DNA from 3 places in the Flavobacterium sp. GNP001 genome. Region 3 is predicted to be linked to each of the others. Evidence: riboswitches for the same ligand, from Rfam matches in the RefSeq annotation. Region 3 holds a riboswitch; each other region holds the start of a gene.
What was found. Region 3 has a riboswitch for S-adenosylmethionine ahead of ACXX8U_RS01135 (homocysteine S-methyltransferase family protein). Riboswitches for the same ligand answer to the same signal wherever they lie in the genome.
Positions count from the first base shown of each region.

Region 1: linked by a shared signal. The riboswitch ahead of ACXX8U_RS06280 (Na+/H+ antiporter NhaC family protein) and the one ahead of ACXX8U_RS01135 (homocysteine S-methyltransferase family protein) in region 3 are both predicted to bind S-adenosylmethionine.
Region 2: linked by a shared signal. The riboswitch ahead of ACXX8U_RS15115 (homocysteine S-methyltransferase family protein) and the one ahead of ACXX8U_RS01135 (homocysteine S-methyltransferase family protein) in region 3 are both predicted to bind S-adenosylmethionine.

Region 1 covers NZ_JBTGUX010000001.1:1,475,398-1,479,649, reverse strand. Annotated here, with positions in the region: gene sucD (succinate--CoA ligase subunit alpha) at 1-657, shown strand, start outside; gene ACXX8U_RS06285 (hypothetical protein) at 872-1,294, shown strand; SAM-I-IV-variant riboswitch at 1,409-1,505, shown strand; gene ACXX8U_RS06280 (Na+/H+ antiporter NhaC family protein) at 1,560-2,882, shown strand; gene fabG (3-oxoacyl-[acyl-carrier-protein] reductase) at 3,066-3,812, shown strand; gene ACXX8U_RS06270 (hypothetical protein) at 3,912-4,252, shown strand, end outside.
Region 2 covers NZ_JBTGUX010000014.1:11,362-15,613, forward strand. Annotated here, with positions in the region: partial or broken gene ACXX8U_RS15105 (vitamin B12 dependent-methionine synthase activation domain-containing protein) at 1-331, opposite strand, end outside; gene ACXX8U_RS15110 (dihydropteroate synthase) at 301-840, opposite strand; partial or broken gene ACXX8U_RS15115 (homocysteine S-methyltransferase family protein) at 924-1,926, opposite strand; SAM riboswitch class I at 2,198-2,317, opposite strand; partial or broken gene ACXX8U_RS15120 (NAD(P)/FAD-dependent oxidoreductase) at 2,410-3,463, opposite strand; gene ACXX8U_RS15125 (precorrin-2 dehydrogenase/sirohydrochlorin ferrochelatase family protein) at 3,574-4,164, opposite strand; partial or broken gene cobA (uroporphyrinogen-III C-methyltransferase) at 4,167-4,252, opposite strand, start outside.
Region 3 covers NZ_JBTGUX010000001.1:292,568-296,819, forward strand. Annotated here, with positions in the region: gene ACXX8U_RS01130 (NAD(P)/FAD-dependent oxidoreductase) at 110-1,162, shown strand; SAM riboswitch class I at 1,333-1,444, shown strand; gene ACXX8U_RS01135 (homocysteine S-methyltransferase family protein) at 1,739-2,740, shown strand; gene metH (methionine synthase) at 3,181-4,252, shown strand, end outside.

The sequences.
Region 1 (4,252 bases), 1.2 Mb from region 3:
GTACCACCAGCTTTTGCTGCTGATGCTATTATGGAAGCTGCTGATGCTGGTATTAAAGTAATTATTGCAATTACTGAAGGAATTCCAGTTGCAGATATGATTAAAGCTAATGCTTATGTAAAAGAAAGAAATGCAAGATTAATTGGTCCAAACTGTCCAGGTGTAATCACCCCAGGTGAAGCTAAAGTTGGTATCATGCCAGGTTTTGTATTCAAAAAAGGTACAGTTGGTATTGTTTCTAAATCAGGTACTTTAACTTATGAAGCAGCTGACCAAGTTGTAAAACAAGGATTAGGAATTACTACTGCAATTGGTATTGGTGGAGATCCAATTATTGGAACCACTACAAAAGAAGCAGTTGAATTGTTAATGAATGATCCTGAGACAGAATTAATCATTATGATTGGTGAAATTGGTGGTCAATTAGAAGCTGATGCTGCTAAATGGATAAAAGCTGACGGTAACCGCAAACCAGTTGTTGGATTCATTGCTGGAGAAACAGCTCCTGCAGGAAGAACAATGGGTCACGCTGGTGCAATTGTTGGAGGATCTGACGATACAGCTGCTGCTAAAAAACAAATCATGAGAGACAATGGAATTCACGTTGTTGATTCACCAGCTGAAATTGGTAAAAAAGTAAAAGAAATTTTAGGATAATCACCTGAAATTTAAATATTAAAAAGCCTCACATTTTGTGGGGCTTTTTTTGTTGTAAATTGAATTAAAGAAATATCTTTGCACTTTATTTAAAAAATCTTGCATCCAAGTTTTTATTTTAATAAAAAACAAAACATACGAATAGTTTTCAGTGAGCCTCACGATGTTGTGAGGTCTTTTTTTGTGAAAATCTATTCCATTAAAAATAACATATATGTACAAAGAATTAGAAAAATTCACGGTTACCAATCAATTTTTATTTAATGTTGATGATAGTTTAGAGCAAGTTTGTAATGCTTCTGAAGGATCTGGCGTGTTTTTAGTTTACGCAGTAGGTGACGAGAAAGAATTAATTATGGTTGGTTCTACGGGGACTGTTCAAAATAACGGCGCTTTGAAAATAAAAAATGGCGGTTTATTCGATAAAATTGTCGAAGGTCACCAATTTGCAAAAACAGGAAGAAAATATTCTTGGCCAGCTCAAATGAAAAAAGAAGCTATATCTGCTCTTGAAGTAGTTTGGTATGAGACTTTTAATAATGAAGTGAAATCAATTCCAACTGCTGTAGAAGGTCAAGTTTTACAATCATTTTTGGATGAAAACGGAAGGCTGCCTAGATGGAATGTTGCTTTCTAATAAATTTAGCATTTTAGATTAAGTACAAACGCTACCTTTTTCGGGTAGCGTTTTTTTATTATCAAATTTTAAAGCATTTGTTTGCAAATATTGTAATAGATTGTGTATTTTTGCACCCGTTATCACGAATCCTGCAAAGGGATAGCAACCTGCAACAACAAGCAAGGTGCTAAAACGATAAGCCAAATCCTTTGGAAAAAATGTTGTTTACATTCCCAATACCAGCTTTGTTTTTCGTCATAACACTTAATTTAAAATTATTTTTATGACAAATTTTACTAAGGAATCCGGAAATCCGTATGCTTTGATTCCGCTATTTATTTTTATTTTTACTTTTTTGGGTGCTGGTATTTTACTAGACGATTTTTATGCATTTCCTTCACCAGTTGCCGTATTGGTAGGTATTATTGCCGCATTTATATTATTTAAAACATCAACTGACGATAAAGTAGATACTTTAATTGCTGGTTGTGGTGATAGTAAAATAATGACGATGTGCTTGATTTATTTGTTCGCTGGTGCTTTTGCCGTGGTGAGTAAAGCAATGGGTGGTGTAGATGCCGTAGTAAATTTAGGGATTAGTACTATTGATGTGGCTTATTTTCCGTTAGGGATTTTCTTGATAGCCTCGTTTTTATCTACTGCTACAGGAACTTCAGTTGGGGCTATTGTTGCAATTGGACCAATTGCGATATCGCTCGCTGATAAAAGTGGTGCTTCAATGCCATTAATAGCAGGTGCTTTACTAGGAGGTTCTATGCTTGGGGATAATTTATCAATGATTTCAGATACGACAATAGCTGCTACTCAATCTCTTGGTTGTGATTTGAAAGATAAATTTAAGATCAACTTGTTTATAGCACTTCCGGCAGCCATTGTAACTATTTTAATTTTCTTTTATTTGGGTTTTAATTCAGATGTTGTTGCTGTCGATATTGCTAAAAATGATTACTCTTTGTGGGCTATTTTGCCGTATGTTTTGGTAATCGTTCTTGCCGTTGTGGGTGTTAATGTATTTTATACATTATTGCTAGGGACTATAATTGCAGGTTTGATTGGTTTTTATAACGATTCATTTACGGTAATGGAGTTTACTCAGAAAATTTATGAGGGATTTACGAGTATGACCGATATCTTTTTACTTTCGATGCTAACAGGAGGATTAGCTGCTATGGTTGATAAAGCTGGAGGTATTACTTGGGTTTTAAACCAGATTAAAAAAAGAATTAAAAGTAAAAAATCAGCACAAACAGGTATTGGAGTTTTAGTAGGTTTTGCCAATCTAGCTATTGCTAACAATACCGTTTCAATTGTGATTACTGGGCCTATTGCAAAAGAAATTAATGATGAGTACGGATTGAGCGCTAAAAAGTCAGCTACTATTTTAGATATTTTTTCATGCGTCATTCAAGGAATATTGCCTTATGGAGCTCAAATTTTGTTGATACTGAGTTATGCCAATGGCAAATTAGATTTTCTTGATATTTTGAGTAATGCATGGTATCATTTTTTTTTACTTGTATTTACATTGATTGCTATTTATGCTGCTTTTTGGGATAAACTAGCCTACCGTTTTTTGAAGGTATAATTGTAAAAATTATTGTTCATAATCAAGCCTAAATTTTTTTTAAAAAAGGAAATAGTATATATTTGGCAAGTCGTTTTTAGCCCTGATAGCAACGGAAATCCTTTTGGGTACGCGATAGCGGACCTAAAAGATTGCAGTGAATAGCAGGAATAGCTTCGAATAAAAAATAACTAATTTTTGATTATGAAATTACTAGAAGGAAAAGTTGCCATTATAACAGGCGCAAGTCGCGGAATTGGAAAAGGAATTGCAGAAGTTTTTGCAAAACATGGCGCTAATGTTGCGTTTACATACAGTTCATCAGTAGAGTCGGCAATGGCCTTGGAGAACGAATTAAATGCATTGGGCATCAAGGCAAAAGGATACCAATCAAACGCAGCGGATTTTAATGAAGCGCAAACGTTTGTGGATGCAGTTTTGGCTGATTTTGGTACGGTTGACGTATTGATTAACAACGCAGGAATTACAAAAGATAATTTGTTGATGCGTATGTCTGAAGAGGATTTTGACAATGTTATGGATGTGAACTTGAAATCGGTTTTTAATATGACAAAAGCCATTCAACGTACCTTTTTAAAGCAACGCGCAGGATCAATTATTAATATGAGTTCTGTGGTTGGTGTGAAAGGAAATGCGGGACAAACGAACTATGCGGCTTCAAAAGCGGGTGTAATTGGTTTTTCGAAATCAGTTGCTTTAGAATTAGGATCAAGAAATATTCGTTGTAACGTAATTGCGCCTGGATTTATTGAAACTGAAATGACTGCAAAGTTAAACGAAGATGTAGTAAAAGGTTGGAGAGATGGAATTCCGTTAAAAAGAGGTGGCTCTACTGAAGATGTTGCAAACGCTTGTCTTTTCTTTGCATCGGATATGAGTGCTTATGTAACTGGTCAGGTACTTAATGTATGTGGCGGAATGTTGACTTAAAACGTCATTAAAAGTTTTAAAATTCAAAGATTGACTGAATTTTAAACTTTAAAACATACTATAAGCTGTAAATTCTTCAAATCTTTTAAAAAAGAATAAATGACAACAAACACAATACTATTGATACTTTTATCTTTGATACTTGCTGGGGTGTTGTCGTATTTACAGTATATTTTTAAAGCCAAAAATCAAACTAAAACAGTTTGGTTTTTGGCTTTTTTGCGTTTTTTATCGCTTTTTGGTATTTTATTGCTTTTGATAAATCCGATCGTAACTCGTAAAACCTTAGAGTTATTTAAAACTCCTTTGGCAATTGTGGCCGATAATTCGAGCTCGATTTCTTTTTTAGAAGCTACCAAACAAGTCAAAGGAACAATGCAAGCTTTGCAAGATAACGCAGCATTACAAGAAAAGTTTGAAATACAATCTTTTCAATTTTC
Region 2 (4,252 bases), on a different contig from region 3:
TTGGAATTTCGTCGTAAATAGAAAGCATCTCAGGATTTACTATTCCCATCGTCATTCCGTTTTGAATAGCGTGGTACAAGAAAACGGAGTGCATCGCTTCCCGAACGGTATCATTTCCTCTAAACGAAAACGAAACATTACTTACTCCACCACTAATGTGTGCATCTAGCAAATTTTCTCGAACCCATTTGGTTCCTCTAAAGAAATCCAATGCGTTCAAGCGGTGTTCTTCCATTCCAGTTGCCACTGGGAATATATTTAAATCGAAAATGATGTCTTGCGGAGGAAAACCAACTTTGTTTACCAAAATATCATACGCAAACGCTGGCAAATTTCTATTCGGCGTTCGTAATTGTCAGCTTGACCTACCTCATCAAAAGCCATAATAATAGCCGCAGCTCCATAACGCTTAATCAATTTAGCGTGATGAATAAATTGTTCTTCTCCTTCCTTTAAAGAAATAGAGTTTACGACACTCTTTCCTTGAACTACTTTTAATCCTGCTTCTATAATATCCCATTTCGAGCTGTCAATCATGATTGGCACTCTGGAAATATCTGGTTCGGCAGCAATTAAATTCAGGAATTTTGTCATGGCATATTCACCATCCAGCATTCCTTCATCCATATTAATATCGATGATTTGTGCGCCACCTTCTACTTGCTCTTTAGCAATACTGAGTGCTTCTTCGTATTTTTCTTCCTTGATTAATCGAAGGAATTTTCTAGAACCTGTAACATTCGTTCGTTCACCAATATTCACAAAAACGCTTTCCGGCGTAATGATTAAAGGCTCTAATCCCGATAATACAAGGTTTTTTCTAGTTTCTGCTTGTGCCATTTTTTATTTTTTTGTGCCTCAAACCCAATAATTACAATGAATTCGTGGCTATAATTCAGACGCGGTAAAGCGCATCTTTACGTTTACATCGTTGCTGTTGATACTCTTGGTTTATAATCCTTCGCAATATCAGCAATCAACTTGATATGTTCTGGCGTTGTTCCGCAACAACCACCTATGATATTGACTAAATTATCGTCTAAATATTCTTTGATGAAAGCTTGCATTTGCTCTGGTGTTTCATCGTACTCTCCAAAAGCATTTGGCAATCCTGCATTAGGATGCGCCGACACATTGAACGAAGTGTTTTGTGATAAAGTTTGCAAATAAGGCTTCAACAAATCAGCTCCCAAGGCACAATTGAAACCAACACTTAGCAATGGAATGTGAGAAACCGAAACTAAAAAAGCTTCTACGGTTTGCCCTGAAAGTGTTCTTCCTGAAGCATCCGTAATGGTTCCTGAAACCATGAATTGGAATATCAATATTGCGTTCGTCTTTTACTTCTTCAATAGCAAAAAGTGCTGCTTTAGCATTTAACGTGTCGAAAATAGTTTCTACTAACAACAAATCACTTCCTCCGTCAATCAAAGCTTCAACTTGTTGTTTGTAAGCAATGCGCAAATCATCGAAAGTTACGGCTCTGTATCCCGGATCATTTACATCTGGTGACATGCTTGCCGTTCTGTTTGTTGGTCCTATTGACCCGGCTACAAAACGAGGTTTGTCTGGATTTTTGGCTGTGAATTCATCGGCTACTTCACGGGCAATTCGTGCCGATTCGTAGTTGAGTTCATACACCAAATCTTCAAGATGGTAATCTGCCATTCCGATAGTCGTTCCTGAGAACGTATTGGTTTCTACAATATCAGCTCCTGCTTCAAAATAAGCTGCGTGAACTGCTTTGATAGCTTGTGGTTGCGTTAGTGACAATAAATCGTTATTCCCTTTTAAGGAATGCGGAAAATCTTTGAAACGTTCTCCTCGAAAATCTTCTTCAGAAAAATTGTAGCGTTGCAACATGGTTCCCATAGCTCCATCGAGTATGAGTATGTTTTTTTTAATGGCTTCTTGAATACTTGACATTTCTTTTTATTTCTTGTAAATCTCGATAAGTATCGGATTCACACTTTTGATTAATAATTACAAAAGTTCACTATTTAAGCTCTTTAGCCCCGATTACAGTGAAAATCCTTTTACTTTTTTTGTTAAAAAAGTAAAAGATTGCAACGGAAAGCGGGAACGGTATTGGCAAAAAAACGCCAATTGTTCGCTCCTGATACTGAAATTAATTCAGTAGGCTAAATATCGATATGTTGTCAAGAAAAGGTTTGAGAAATACTAAGTGAGTATTCGTGTGTTATCTATCTTAGATACTGAAACTGGTTCAGCATAAAGTAGAATGTAGCACCTTCTTTAAAGATAAAGGGTTGCTAAGGTTTCATTGGGTCTTTCCCTCCGCCTTTCGTGATAACTTTCAATAAATATATGAACAGTGCAAAGTAAAGACATAGCGCTAATACTTGCAAGTATTAGCGCTATATTTTTTAACTAGTTTGTACTAAGTTGTTAAACTATGGCTTTCACCACGGCTTTTGGAGCTTCTTTACGAGTTCCGTCAAATCCGTCAACACCTGAAACTGTAGTATATTTCAATACATATTTCTTACCTGGATTGATGATTTGGTAGGCTGCCTGACACATTAATGTGGCTTCGTGGAATCCACAAAGAATTAATTTTAGTTTCCCTGGATAGGTATTTACGTCACCAATGGCAAAAATTCCTGTAATGTTCGTTTGGTAATCCAAAGCATTATTTACTTTGATGGCATTTTTTTCAATGTCTAATCCCCAGTCTCCAATAGGACCTAATTTTGGTGTTAATCCAAAAAGCGGAATAAAATAATCCGTAGCAATAGTTCTGTGCGCTCCATTTTCTTCAATATCAATTGATTCTAAATGCTCGGCACCGTTTAAACCAACTACTTCTGCCGGTGTAATCATTTTTATTTTTCCTGAGTTCTTCAATTCCTGTACTTTTTCTACAGAGTCTAAAGCGCCTCTAAATTCGTTTCTACGGTGAATCAAAGTTACCTCAGAAGCAACATTCGACAAGAAAATACTCCAGTCCAAAGCAGAATCTCCTCCTCCGGCAATCACTACTCTTTTGTCTCTGAATTTTTCCGGGTTTTTAATAAAGTATTTAATTCCTTTGTCTTCGTAAAATTCAATGTCTTCGATTAATGGTTTTCTTGGTTCAAAACTTCCTAATCCTCCAGCAATAGCAATTACTGGCGCATGAAATCTTTTCCCTTTATTTGAAGTCACAATAAAACTTCCGTCTTCTTGTTTTTCAATTGTTTCAGCACGTTCTCCGAGTGTAAAACCTGGTTCGAATCGCTTGATTTGTTCCATTAGATTATCTACTAAATCTCCTGCTCAATACTTCCGGAAATCCCGGGATATCATAAATAGGTTTTTTTGGGTATAATTCAGATAATTGTCCACCTGCTTGTGGCAAAGCATCTAAAATATGACATTTCAGTTTTAACAATCCTGCTTCAAAAACTGCAAATAAACCTGTTGGTCCGGCTCCTATTATAAGTATGTCTGTTTTAACCATTTTTTTATTCTTTATATAATGTAATTGTGCTAAACTATTTTACTGCAAATTAACGATTGATTTTTACTATTTTAAATGATAAATATCAGTCGAATTCTTTGCTCTTTATTCTATTCTCTTGGCTCTTTATTCTTCAACGACTCGGTAATTTCATTCATCTTTTGAACTTTTTCTTCGAAATTTCCTTTCAGCGTTTTGCGATATTCATTCAGGTTTTCGACCATTTTATTGATATCGTCCGGAATGATTTCTTCAAAAAACTCCCGTAATCTTTTGGCAGTTGTTGGTGATTTTCCGTTAGTTGAAATAGCGATTTTAACATTTCCTTTAGTTACAATTCCGCCCAAATAATAATCACATAATGGCGGTGTATCAGCAATGTTGCAAATCAGAAATCTTTTTCGGGACAAATCGTATACTCTTTTATTTACTTTTAAATCATCTGTGCAGGCAATTACCATGTGGCGTTTGCGAAGCATCCAGCGATTGAACTTTTTATGGGTTAATTGCACCGAAGGATGTTTTGCAGCCAAGCTTTCCAGTTCTGGTAAAAACTTTGGGGCAACTACCTCAACATTCGCATTCGGACTCGATTTCAACATGAAAGATAATTTTTCTAAACCCACATTTCCTCCACCTACAATAAGTACATTGAGGTTGTGTAATTTTAAAAATATTGGATATAATTCGTTCCTTTCCAATGTTATTGTATTTCTTTTGATATGAATTCTTCGTAAAACCCTTTCAATTTATTGCTTTCTTTGACTACTTCTCCAATCACAATAATGG
Region 3 (4,252 bases):
TTGAGCGCCTAGGTTCAATACAATAACATAGATAAACACAATTAACAATTTCCATAACAGTCTACAAGTATAATTGGAGGCACAACAAAGGATACTAAATTAAATCAAAATGATTAAAACAGACATACTCATTATTGGCGCGGGGCCAACAGGTTTATTTGCAGTTTTTGAAGCAGGATTATTAAAATTAAAATGCCATATATTAGATGCTTTGCCACAAGCAGGTGGGCAGTTATCAGAGTTATATCCTAAAAAACCTATTTATGATATTCCTGGATTTCCAGAAGTATTAGCTGGTGATTTAGTAGATAACTTAATGGAGCAAATCAAGCAGTTCGAACCAGGTTTTACCTTAGGTGAACGTGCTGAAACCATCGAAAAACAAGAAGACGGAACTTTTATTGTGACTTCAAACAAAGGCAAGAAATTCCATGCACCAGTTATTGCTATTGCTGGTGGATTAGGTAGTTTTGAACCAAGAAAACCATTGATTGAGGACATCGAATTCTACGAAGACAAAGGAATTAAATACTTTATCAAAAACCCAGAGAAATTCCGTGACAAGCGCGTAGTTATCGCTGGAGGTGGTGATTCGGCTCTAGATTGGAGTATCTTTTTGTCAAATGTAGCTTCAGAAGTGACTTTGATTCACCGTCGCAACGAGTTTCGTGGTGCTTTAGACTCTGTAGAAAAAGTTCAAGAGCTTAAATCAGCCGGAAAAATTAAAATGATTACGCCAGGTGAAGTAGTAGGTTTAAAAGGAGCTGAGCATCTTGAGGCAGTTGTAGTCGAGGAAAATGGCGCACAACGCACCATCGAAACCGATTACTTTATTCCGCTTTTTGGTCTTACGCCAAAGTTAGGTCCAATTGGTGATTGGGGATTAGAAATCGAAAAGAACGCAATCAAAGTTAACAACGCTTTAGATTACCAAACCAATATTCCTGGAATTTTCGCTATTGGCGACGTAAATACCTATCCAGGAAAATTAAAATTGATTTTATGCGGATTCCACGAAGCCACTTTAATGTGTCAAGCGGCTTACCAAATCATTAATCCAGGAAAGCGTTATGTGTTAAAATACACTACCGTTTCAGGTGTAGATGGTTTTGACGGAACTCGTAAAGAAGCTCCAAAAGCGGTTGTAAAAGCAATCGTGTAAAAAAGTTGCAGAGTTACAAAGGTTCTGAGTTGCTAAGATTGGTTAAAATCTTAGTAATTCAGAACTTTCCATTTAAAAGTTTTGCAACAAACTACCTAAGAATCTTTAAAAAAAATACTTGCAATTGTTAGCGCTATGTCGTTCCTTTGCACTGTTCCTATATTTATTGAAAGTTATCACGAAAGGCGGAGGGAAAGACCCAATGAAACCTTAGCAACCCTTTATTTTTAAAGAAGGTGCTACATTCTACTTTATACAACCAGTATCAAAGATAGATAACACAAGAATACTTCTACAGTATTTCTCAAACCTTTTCTTGACAACTTATCGAATTTTTTAGAGCAGATTAATGGCGCTTTTCAGTCATAATCGTTCCCGCTTTCCGTTACAAACGAAGTTCACTGAACTCCGTTTAAAATGAAAGTTTAGTGAAGTAATCTTTTATTTTTTAAAGAAAAAAATAAAAGGATTTTCACTGCAATCGGGGCTATAAAGAAAAATTGGGGAACTTTTGGAAATACTAATCAAAAGTAAAAATCACAATTTCAAATTGTGTTTTGCAAGCAATAAAAAGTTATGTCAAGCATTCACGAAGCCATTAAAAAAAACATCCTCATCCTTGATGGAGCTATGGGAACCATGTTGCAACGTTACAATTTCTCCGAAGAAGATTTTAGAGGAGAGCGTTTCAAGGATTTTCCGCATTCGCTAAAAGGAAACAACGATTTATTGTCGCTCACGCAGCCACAAGCTATAAAAGACGTTCATGCCGCTTATTTTGAAGCTGGAGCTGATATTGTTGAAACCAATACTTTCTCAGGAACCACCATCGGTATGGCCGATTACTATCTGGAAGAATATGTGTATGAATTGAACTATGAGTCGGCAAAAATAGCCCGCGAAGTAGCCGATGAATACACCGCCAAAAATCCAGACAAACCTCGTTTTGTTGCGGGTTCCATTGGACCCACGAACAGAACAGCAAGCATGTCGCCAGATGTAAACGATCCCGGTTACAGAGCCGTAACTTTTGATGATTTGCGCATCGCGTACAAGCAACAGGTAGAAGCACTTATGGATGGCGGTTGCGATTTACTTTTGGTAGAAACTATTTTTGATACCCTAAATGCCAAAGCAGCGCTTTTTGCTATTGAAGAAGTAAAAGACGAACGTAATCTTGATATTCCAATTATGGTTTCAGGAACCATTACCGATGCGTCTGGAAGAACACTTTCGGGACAAACGGTTGAGGCTTTCTTGATTTCTGTTTCGCATATTCCGTTGTTGAGCGTAGGATTCAATTGCGCACTTGGTGCTGATTTATTGAAACCTTATTTGCAAACTTTGTCACAAAACACATCGTTCAATGTGTCGGCGCATCCTAACGCAGGTTTACCTAATGCCTTTGGAGAATACGATGAAACACCAGAACAGATGCAAGCTTTTATCAAAGAATATTTAGACGATAATTTAGTAAATATAATAGGAGGTTGTTGCGGAACAACACCAGCACACATCAAATTAATTGCCGATATCGCTAAGGAATATAAACCGAGAGTTTCGACTGCGGTGATGTAGTTTTTGGTTGGGTATTGTTTTTTTCAATGTCAAGCAAAAGAAATGCAATTTCGTGGTTAGTTTGTCTTTCTGAGGAACGAAGACCCAAGCGATAACGAACTGGCGAAGCAATCTTTATTATGTGAGCAACTTGTTTAGATTCTTCGTTCCTCAGAATGACAAAATTGAAGAATAAAGAAACGAAAGAATCAATAAAAAAAAATGTGTTGTTAGCACAATGCCCGCTTGAGGGATAGTAGTGGAAAGCCCGCATATCAATGGAGTGCTAACGGAATTGATTGAGTACTTGAAACGAATAGCCCGACCCGACTTTTTTTGGAGGGACACGCCCAAAAAAGAATTGAAATAAAATGGTAAGGTTTTGAAAACTTTGCAGCAAATGATATCATAAAAACAACTCAGAACCTATGCTACTTAGGGTCTTAGTAACTTAAATTAAAATGGCAGAAAAAAGAAGAAACCTAGTATTATCAGGATTGGAGCCCTTAATTATTACGCCGGAAAGTGTATTTGTGAATGTGGGGGAACGAACCAATGTGACGGGTTCGAGAAAATTTCTTCGATTGATTAAGGAAGAAAAATACGATGAGGCGCTTGATATTGCGCGCCAGCAAGTAGAAGGCGGTGCACAAATCATTGATATTAACATGGATGAGGGAATGCTTGATGGCGCATATGCGATGACCAAATTTCTGAATTTGATTGCGGCTGAGCCGGATATTTCCCGTGTGCCGATTATGATTGATAGCTCAAAATGGGAAATCATTGAGGCCGGTTTGAAAGTCGTACAAGGGAAATGTGTTGTGAATTCGATTTCGTTGAAAGAAGGCGAAGCAGCTTTTATTCACCATGCTAAATTGATAAAGCGTTACGGAGCGGCGGTAATTGTGATGGCTTTTGACGAAGTGGGTCAAGCGGATAATTACGAAAGGCGTGTTGAAATTTGTCAGCGTTCGTATGATATTTTGGTGGGAATTGGATTTCCGCCACAAGATATCATTTTCGATTTGAATATTTTCCCAGTAGCAACAGGTATGGAAGAGCACCGCTTGAATGCGTTGGATTTCTTTAGAGGAACCAAGTGGGTTCGCGAAAATTTACCGCATGCACACATCAGTGGTGGAGTGAGTAACGTTTCGTTTTCGTTCAGAGGAAACGATACGGTTCGTGAGGCGATGCACTCGGTTTTCTTGTACCACGCCATTCAAAACGGAATGACGATGGGGATTGTAAATCCTGAAATGTTGTCGATTTATGATGAGATTCCGAAAGATTTATTAGAGCATGTTGAAGATGTGATTCTGGACAGACGCGACGATGCGACAGAACGTTTGCTCGATTTTGCTGAGAATGTTAAAGGCGACGGATCCAAAACAAATGAAAAGGCAGTTTTAGAATGGCGTTCTGGAACCGTTCAAGAAAGAATTACACACTCATTAGTAAAAGGAGTGGATGCGTTTATTGAAGAAGATGTTGAAGAAGCGAGACAAGCTGCTACAAAACCTATTGAGG